One region of the Agarivorans sp. genome, then DNA from elsewhere that is predicted to be linked to it. Evidence: predicted binding sites of a transcription regulator. Region 1 holds the regulator's gene; the other holds the start of a gene.
The links. The regulator FliA, encoded in region 1, starts transcription of late flagellar genes. The targets are predictions, from matches to a motif close to CTAAAGNTNNNNNNNNNNNNGCCGATA.

Region 2: ACQY6Q_RS16185 (flagellar protein MotY) is a predicted target of FliA. The motif match lies at 2,240-2,266, and genes of this name have one in related genera.

Annotation. Positions count from the first base shown of each region.
Region 1 is NZ_JBNKPP010000007.1:8,824-13,124, reverse strand. It holds partial or broken gene flhF (flagellar biosynthesis protein FlhF) at 1-1,167, shown strand, start outside; gene ACQY6Q_RS00355 (MinD/ParA family ATP-binding protein) at 1,157-2,050, shown strand; gene ACQY6Q_RS00350 (RNA polymerase sigma factor FliA) at 2,043-2,762, shown strand; gene cheY (chemotaxis response regulator CheY) at 2,891-3,274, shown strand; gene ACQY6Q_RS00340 (protein phosphatase CheZ) at 3,288-4,028, shown strand; gene ACQY6Q_RS00335 (chemotaxis protein CheA) at 4,040-4,301, shown strand, end outside.
Region 2 is NZ_JBNKPP010000271.1:2,365-6,665, forward strand. It holds gene ACQY6Q_RS16175 (electron transport complex subunit E) at 1-503, shown strand, start outside; gene nth (endonuclease III) at 500-1,135, shown strand; gene ACQY6Q_RS16185 (flagellar protein MotY) at 1,342-2,211, opposite strand; gene rnt (ribonuclease T) at 2,332-2,994, shown strand; gene ACQY6Q_RS16195 (Na+/H+ antiporter family protein) at 3,003-4,301, shown strand, end outside.

The sequences.
Region 1 (4,301 bases):
TTTGACGAAAATGCCAGTTTAAAAGATAACTTAACTAATTTTATGCAGCGCCATCAAAAGCGCCAACAAGAGAATTTGCAACAAACTCAACTTCACCAGCCTCAACGTCCGCGTAGCGTTCAAGCGCCAAGAACTTTAGCTCAACAGCAAACTTGGTCACAGCCTCAAGGTGCATTGTCGGGGGCTAATAAAATTGCAGGTTCAAACAAGTTAAATAGTTCCCAAGTCCCAGCCAATAACGAACTGGGTGAGTTAAAGAAAGAAATGGCCGCGATGCGTAAGTTATTAGAGCATCAGGTATCAGGTTTGATGTGGCAAGAAGTTGAACGCCAAGAACCAGTAAGAGCCATGCTAATTAGGCAATTACAGCTCTTAGGTTTTGATGAAGATATGGCCGACCAAGTGGCTGGATACATCCCAGAAGAACTTGGAGTTCAAGAAGGCTGGCAGCATATCCAAGAATTATTGTCGCACCAGCTTCCAGTTGGTCAAGATGAGATCTTATTGAAAGGTGGTGCTGTGGCTCTATTAGGGCCTACTGGGGTGGGTAAAACAACGACCATAGCGAAGTTAGCTGCGCAGTTTGCCATGCGCCACGGCGCAGAAAGTGTTGCCATGATTACCACCGATACTTATCGGATCGGCGCTCATGAACAATTGGCGACTTACGGCAAAATCATGGGTTGTGCAGTGCGTATAGCCAATGATGAAGAAGAGCTTTCGCAACTGTTGTATCAATTCAAAGATAAAAAGCTGGTGTTAATCGATACCGCAGGTATGAGTCAGCGAGATCTGCGCTTACATGAGCAGCTCGATAAATTGGTTAAAAATAGCCGAGTGAAGATCCGTCATTATTTGGTTATGTCGGCCAATGCGCAGCGTCGCGTTATCGAAGAAACTGTGAATCAATTTCAGCGAATTCCTCTTGCTGGTACCATACTTACCAAACTAGATGAGAGTCTAGCATTGGGAGAAGTGTTAAATGTGACCTTGCGTCATGCCTTGCCAATAAGTTACGTTACGCATGGGCAGCAAGTGCCAGAAGATATTGCTGTTGCTGAGCCACAGAAATTGATCGAGCAGGCATTATCGGTGGTAGATAAGCAGACACAGCAACATTTTTGGTTTAGTGAAACCGAACAACAAAAGGTTTCTGATGTATTCTAAAAACAACGGTTTTGACCAGGCTAGCGGCTTACGAATGATGCAACAAAAAAACAATGTAAAAGTGATTGCCGTAACCGGCGGTAAAGGGGGCGTAGGTAAAACTAACGTTACCCTAAATATGGGAATAGCAATGGCTGCCCAAGGTAAGCGAGTGATGGTTCTCGATGCCGACTTGGGTTTGGCAAATGTCGACGTGTTACTAGGTTTACGGGTAACCAAAAACTTATCTCATGTGCTTTCCGGAGAATGTACTCTTGATGAGGTGTTGGTAGAAGGGCCTAATGGTATTTTAATTGCACCAGCCACTTCCGGTACCCAGTCAATGGTGGAGTTAAGCCCCGCCGAGCACGTTGGGCTAATTCGGGCATTTAGTAGCATGAAAACCCCTATAGATATACTGTTGGTTGATACCGCTGCCGGTATCTCTGATATGGTGTTGAGCTTTGCCAAAGCTTCGCAAGATATCTTAGTGGTGGTTTGTGATGAACCTACATCGATTACTGACGCGTATGCTTTAATCAAGTTGTTATCTAATCAGCATGGTGTATATAAGTTTAAAATCGTCGCTAATATGGTTCGTAGTTTGCGCGAAGGGCAAGAGCTGTTCGCTAAATTGACTCGAGTTACTGACCGTTTTCTCGATGCTACACTTGAGTTAGTCTCGTGTATTCCCTATGACAATAATGTGCGCTTAGCGGTGAGAAAGCAGCGCGTAGTAGTGGAAGCTTATCCTAAGTCTCCTGCTTCTTTGGCGTTTCGCTCGTTAGCGAGCAAAGCTAGCACTTGGCCAATACCCGAGCAGGCTGGCGGCCATCTAGAATTTTTTATCGAGAATCTTCTCGAATTTGGACAACGTAAGAATAGAGAACAGCTTAGTGAATAAAGTTGCCGCTTATGCCAGCGCGAATGACACTAATCTTTTGGTGGAGCGCCACGCAAATTTGGTTAAACGTATCGCCCACCATCTGATGGCGCGGCTACCAGCGAGCGTGCTTGTAGATGACTTGATTCAATCGGGCATGATTGGTCTGATTGAAGCGGCACGTAATTTCGATGGTACTAAAGGCGCTAGCTTTGAAACCTATGCTGGGATCAGAATTCGCGGAGCGATGCTTGATGAAATTCGTCGAGGCGATTGGGTTCCGCGTTCGGTGCATAAAAACAGCCGTGCGATTAGTGATGCCATCGCGGCCGTAGAAAAACAAAAAAACGCTGATGCGAAAGACAGCGAAGTTGCAGAACAACTGGGGGTTAGCTTAAGCGAGTATCATGCGATGCTAGCCGATGTTAACTGTGGCCGCATTCTTGGCATTGACGATCTCGGTGTTAGCGAAGACGTTATTTCCAATGAAGAGAGTCGTGAGCAGAATCGCCCCTTTGAAGGCTTTGCTAATCAACGTTTTCAACAATCTTTAGCCGAGTGCATAAAAGGTTTACCAGAGCGAGAAGCCTTAGTGCTCTCGTTATATTATGACGAAGAGTTAAACTTAAAAGAAATAGGCGAAGTTTTGAGCGTTAGCGAATCCAGAGTGAGCCAAATTCATAGTCAGGCCTTGGCGCGGGTTAAAACGCGAATGCGAGATTGGACACAATAGAGCAATTCATCCTTACAATTCTGATAAAAGATGGACTAAAATTGTGTTTATTAAGGCATAATATATTTATTACATAAAGTTTTAGCCTATCTTTAGGCTTGCAAAAACATCCTGCTGGGGGAAGTACCTTGGATAAAAATATGAAAATTCTGGTTGTTGACGACTTTTCAACAATGAGAAGGATTATTAAAAACTTACTAAGAGATCTTGGTTTCAATAATACGCATGAAGCCGACGACGGTAATACAGCGTTACCCATGCTTAAAGGAGGTGACTTCGAGTTTGTTGTCACTGACTGGAATATGCCGGGTATGGAAGGCATCGATTTGCTGAAAAATATTCGAGCAGATGAGAGCTTGGCGCATTTACCTGTGTTGATGGTAACTGCAGAAGCTAAGCGCGAACAAATTATTGAAGCAGCCCAAGCTGGCGTGAATGGTTATATCGTTAAACCGTTTACAGCTGCCACTCTAAAAGAGAAGTTAGATAAGATTTTCGAAAGACTACAATAATAAAGGAAGCTGCGTGAGCACAGAGACTCCGATTATTTCATTAGCGGACGCCAAAAATTTGGTTGAGCTACTTGAAGAAGGACATGTCGCCGAGGCGAATCAACTTGTGAGTGAGCTTTGTGCTCCTAAAGCCAATTTGTTATTTGATAAGGTTGGGCAGCTCACCCGTCAACTTCATGATTCATTAAATGAGTTTAAACTCGATATTCGAATTAATGAGTTAGCCAATCAAGAGATCCCAGACGCAAAAGAGCGTTTGAACTACGTGATCGAAATGACCGACCAAGCGGCGAATAAAACCATGGATGCGGTAGAGTCAGGCTTACCCATTGCCGATGAATTAACTAATGAAATCAACAATATCATGCCAATATGGCAAAGTTTGATGGAAAGAAGAATTGAGATCGGCCAGTTTAAAGCGCTATGTCACCAAATCGACATTTTCCTCAACAGTTCTTCAGTTAATGCCGATAAACTAAGAGGTATGTTAACCGAAATACTGATGGCCCAAGACTTCCAAGACCTCACCGGGCAGATGATTCGTAAAGTGATCACTTTGGTTCAAGAGGTTGAGGAAAGCTTAGTTGAAATGCTCACTTTATTTGGTAATGAAAAAGCAGAAGCGCTCGGTGCTAAAAAACCGAATAAATCTGCGATAGAAGCCGAAGGGCCTATTATCAATAAAGAGCAAAGAGACGATGTGGTTAACGGTCAGGATGACGTTGATGATTTATTGTCTAGTTTAGGATTTTAAGGGAGTAGCGCATGTCGTTTGATGTAGATGAAGACATCTTACAAGACTTTCTCGTTGAAGCGGCGGAGATCCTTGAGCAGTTATCTGAGCAGCTGGTTGATTTAGAAAAACGTCCAGATGATAGTGACTTGCTGAATGCCATTTTCCGTGGTTTCCATACGGTCAAAGGTGGTGCAGGTTTCTTGTCGTTAACTGAGTTAGTGGATGTTTGTCATGGCGCAGAGAATGTATTTGATGTTTTACGTAACGGGGGAAGACGTGTTTCTTCCGAAC
Region 2 (4,301 bases), on a different contig from region 1:
AGTGGGTCGCTAAGGAAATTCGTATTCCGGTATTTGTTATGGTGATCGCCTCATTTGTTACCTGTATTCAGTTACTGATGAATGCCTTTACCTACGGCTTGTACCAAAACCTTGGCATATTTATTCCGCTGATCGTGACCAACTGCATCATCATTGGTCGCGCCGAAGCCTTTGCTGCCCGTAACGAAGTAAAACCCGCCGCTTTTGATGGCCTAATGATGGGGCTAGGTTTTACCTTAGTACTAATGGTAGTAGGCGCGATTCGCGAACTCTTGGGTAACGGCAGCTTGTTTTATGGTATTGAGTTATTACTGGGCGACTGGGCTTCTTTTCTCTACATTCAAGTAGTGAATTTTAACGAGCACTTCCTGGTGGCCATTCTGCCGCCCGGCGCATTCTTGGTAATGGGCTTCATCATCGCCATAAAAAATATCATCGACAACCGCTTAGCCAATAAACAAGCCGTGGTTGTTAGCAATGCAGAAAACTCACAAACCCTATGAATAAAGAAAAACGTTTAGAAATTCTTACTCGGCTGCGCGACGACAACCCGCATCCCACTACTGAGCTTAATTTTTCTAGCCCCTTTGAATTATTGGCTGCAGTATTGCTGTCGGCTCAAGCCACCGATGTATCAGTAAACAAAGCCACCGACAAATTGTTTCCGGTGGCCAATACCCCCGAAGCGATTTACCAACTGGGCGTGGAAAAACTAAAGGCTTATATCAAAACCATCGGCTTATTTAACTCCAAAGCCGAGAACCTAATTAAAACCTGTAAGATCCTTATCGAGCAGCACGGCGGCCAAGTACCGGAAAACCGTGAAGCCTTAGAAGCCTTACCCGGCGTTGGCCGTAAAACCGCCAACGTGGTACTGAATACCGCCTTTGGCTGGCCCACCATTGCAGTAGATACTCATATTTATCGAGTGAGTAACCGCACTAAATTTGCCATGGGTAAAAACGTCGATCAGGTAGAACAAAAGTTACTTAAAGTGGTACCCAAAGAGTTTAAGGTAGATGTTCACCACTGGCTGATTCTGCATGGCCGCTACACCTGTGTGGCTCGTAAACCGCGCTGCGGCGCCTGCATTATTGAAGACCTATGTGAATTTAAAGATAAGACTGAGTACTAAAACACATTTTCTTGACAACTAAGGCCTAGTAATAGGCCTTAATTATTTCTATGACTGAGCAGGATATTATGGGTTAAGCAACTTAGCTAAACCTAGGATACTAGGTCTGTGTTTGCTTCGAAATGGATGAAGTAGCTTCACTGATTAACTGTTGCAACCATACAGGCTTGCTAAGTGTTAGCAAGCCATAAGCTGAACCAGGCAAATTAAAGTAAGTCTTTACCTAAAGAAATCACTACGCGACGGTTACGTTCTCGGCCTAAAGGTGTGGCGTTAGTGGCTACATGGCGGCGCTCGCCATGGCCCGATACGTCAATGGCATTCTCGTCTAAGCCGTTAGATTTAAAGTAGTCTTTTACCATATTGGCGCGTTTTTCCGAGAGCTCTTGGTTAATCCATTTACCACCGTAACTGTCGGTATAAGCGTCTACCAAAACCACATCAATATTGGGATCATGTTTTACATAGTCGCCAATTAGCTGCAAGCGCTGTTTAGAACGTGCTGTTAACTCGTCACTGTTAGACTGATAACTTAACACCGTAAAGGCAATATCCTCGAAAGAATACGGCAACAAACGCCCTACGCACTTGAGAAATTCGTTGTATTGCTGTTTGAAGTTAATAGAAGAAATACCCACCGCTGTAGTGGTGCTATTGGCATACCAATCGTTGAAGTAAAAGGTCGGTACATTACCGTCTTCCAGTTCACTTAACATTTGCCAAGCGGGCTGCTCGTTTACATAGCCGTCAAACTGTTGGTAGAAAGACAGTTCGCTGATCTTTTTAACGCTAGCGCCCGGTTTCCAGCGCGGAGGCACACTGCGTAACGAGACTTGATGGGTTTCCGCGCTAATACGATACATATCGAGATAGAAATCTAGATTAACCTGTTTGGACGCGCGGCTAACAAAACTGGCCACGCCAAACGACGGAATAATATGGTCCATGCGACACTCAATCGGCGTTTGGCTAGACATCACCCAAGTGGAGTCGTCCAGTGGCGCCGAATAGTTACGGACATTGGCCTGGGCAGAGATAGCGCAGATGGCTAAAGGCAGCACTAAATAACGTTTCATTCGCAAAAATCCTCTCTTCTCGATAAATTATCGGCCCACCCTCGATATTCTTTAAAGCAAATTCGCGATTCTTTGCAGCTTTTGTAATAATGCGCGCTTCTATTTTTAGTTTCCCACATTATGACCATTACAGAACACACGACTCAGTTAATGTCTAGCCGATTTCGCGGCTATTACCCTGTCGTTATCGACATAGAAACCGCAGGCTTTAATCCCAAAACCGACGCCATGTTGGAGATTGCCGCTTGCTTGCTCACTTTTAACCCAGTTGGCGAGCTGGAAGTGTTACAAAAAATTCAATTTAATGTAGAGCCTTTTGAAGGGGCTAACTTAGAGCAGGCTGCGTTAGACTTTACCGGAATCGACCCCCATAACCCCTTACGTGGAGCGGTAACAGAAGAACATGCCTTAAAAGAAATGTTTAAACCGATCCGTAAAGCCTTAAAAGCACATGGGTGTAATAGAGCGGTAATGGTGGCGCACAATGCCGCTTTTGATATGGGCTTTTTCAATGCGGCGGTAGAGCGTTGTAATATTAAACGTAATCCGTTTCACCCTTTTGTGAGCTTTGATACCACCAGTATTAGCGCCTTGGCGCTAGGGCAAACGGTATTAGCTAAGGCTTGCCGTGAAGCAGGATTAGAATTCAGTAATCAAGAGGCGCACTCAGCCCTATACGATGCCGAAAAAACCGCAGAGCTTTTCTGCTTAATCGTTAATAAATGGCAAAGCCTAGGTGGCTGGCCTCTCCCTCAACCTTCAGAACAGAATGAACAAGCATGAGCCTATTAATGAACCCCGTCGTATTATCCGTATGTTTGATGCTGGTGCTGAGCCTGCTTAAGGTTAACGTTATTATTGCCCTGTCGGTTAGTGCCCTGTTAGGTGGTTTACTCTCGGGGCTAAGCCTGAATGATACCATCAAGGCTTTTGAGGGGGGTTTAGGTGACGGTGCTGAAATCGCCCTAAGCTACGCTTTATTAGGTGCCTTTGCGGTAGCAATTTCACGCAGTGGCCTTACCGACTTAATAGCACACAAGATTATTCGTAATGTGGAGCAACATCGTGAGACCCATTTATCGCTAGTAAAGTGGATGATGTTGGGTGCCATTATTGTTATGGCGGTATGCTCGCAAAACCTAGTACCGGTGCATATCGCCTTTATCCCTATTTTAATTCCGCCACTCACAGCGGCGTTTAATCAACTCAACCTAGACAGACGTATTATTGCCTGCTGTATTACCTTTGGCCTTGTTACCACCTATATGTGGCTGCCCTATGGCTTTGGTAGCATCTTCTTAAATCAATTGCTCTACGGCAATATCACTAGCGCGGGCTTAAGCATAGAGCAAAGCCAATTACCACTGGCAATGACCATTCCGGCCCTCGGCATGGTATTAGGTTTGTTACTGGCGATTTTTGTGTCATATCGAAAGCCACGCCAATATCAGCATGTGGAACGCGATGTATTAGTGCATAATGAGCCGGTGGCCACGCCTAGCGCTGCACGAAGCTTGGTTAATATCGCTATTATTGTGGCTGCATTGGCCATCAACGTTTATACCGGCTCTATTATTATTGGTGCTTTAGCCGGCTTTTTGATGCTAACTACCGCCTCGGGAATCCGCCCGCAAAACAGCCAAGACTTGTTTATTGAAGGCGTAAAACTAATGGCCCTGATTGGGTTTATCATGATTGCTGCAAATGGTTTTGCCAGTGTGATGAAAGCCAGCGGCGGCGTGCCCGATTTGGTGGCTAGCGCTGAGCAAATTCTCGGTAGCAACAAGGCCTTTGCCGCAGCGGTATTGCTATTGATGGGGCTGTTGATCACCATGGGCATCGGCTCTTCGTTCTCAACCATCCCAATTATTGCCGCTATTTATGTTCCGTTAGCGCTGTCTTTAGGCTTTTCAGAACTGGCCACCGTTGCCTTAGTTGGCACCGCGGCGGCACTTGGCGATGCGGGTTCGCCTGCATCAGACTCAACCCTTGGGCCAACAGCCGGTTTAAACAGTGACGGTCAACACGACCATATCTGGGATACTGTGGTACCGACGTTCTTGCATTTTAACTTGCCGTTATTGGTTTTT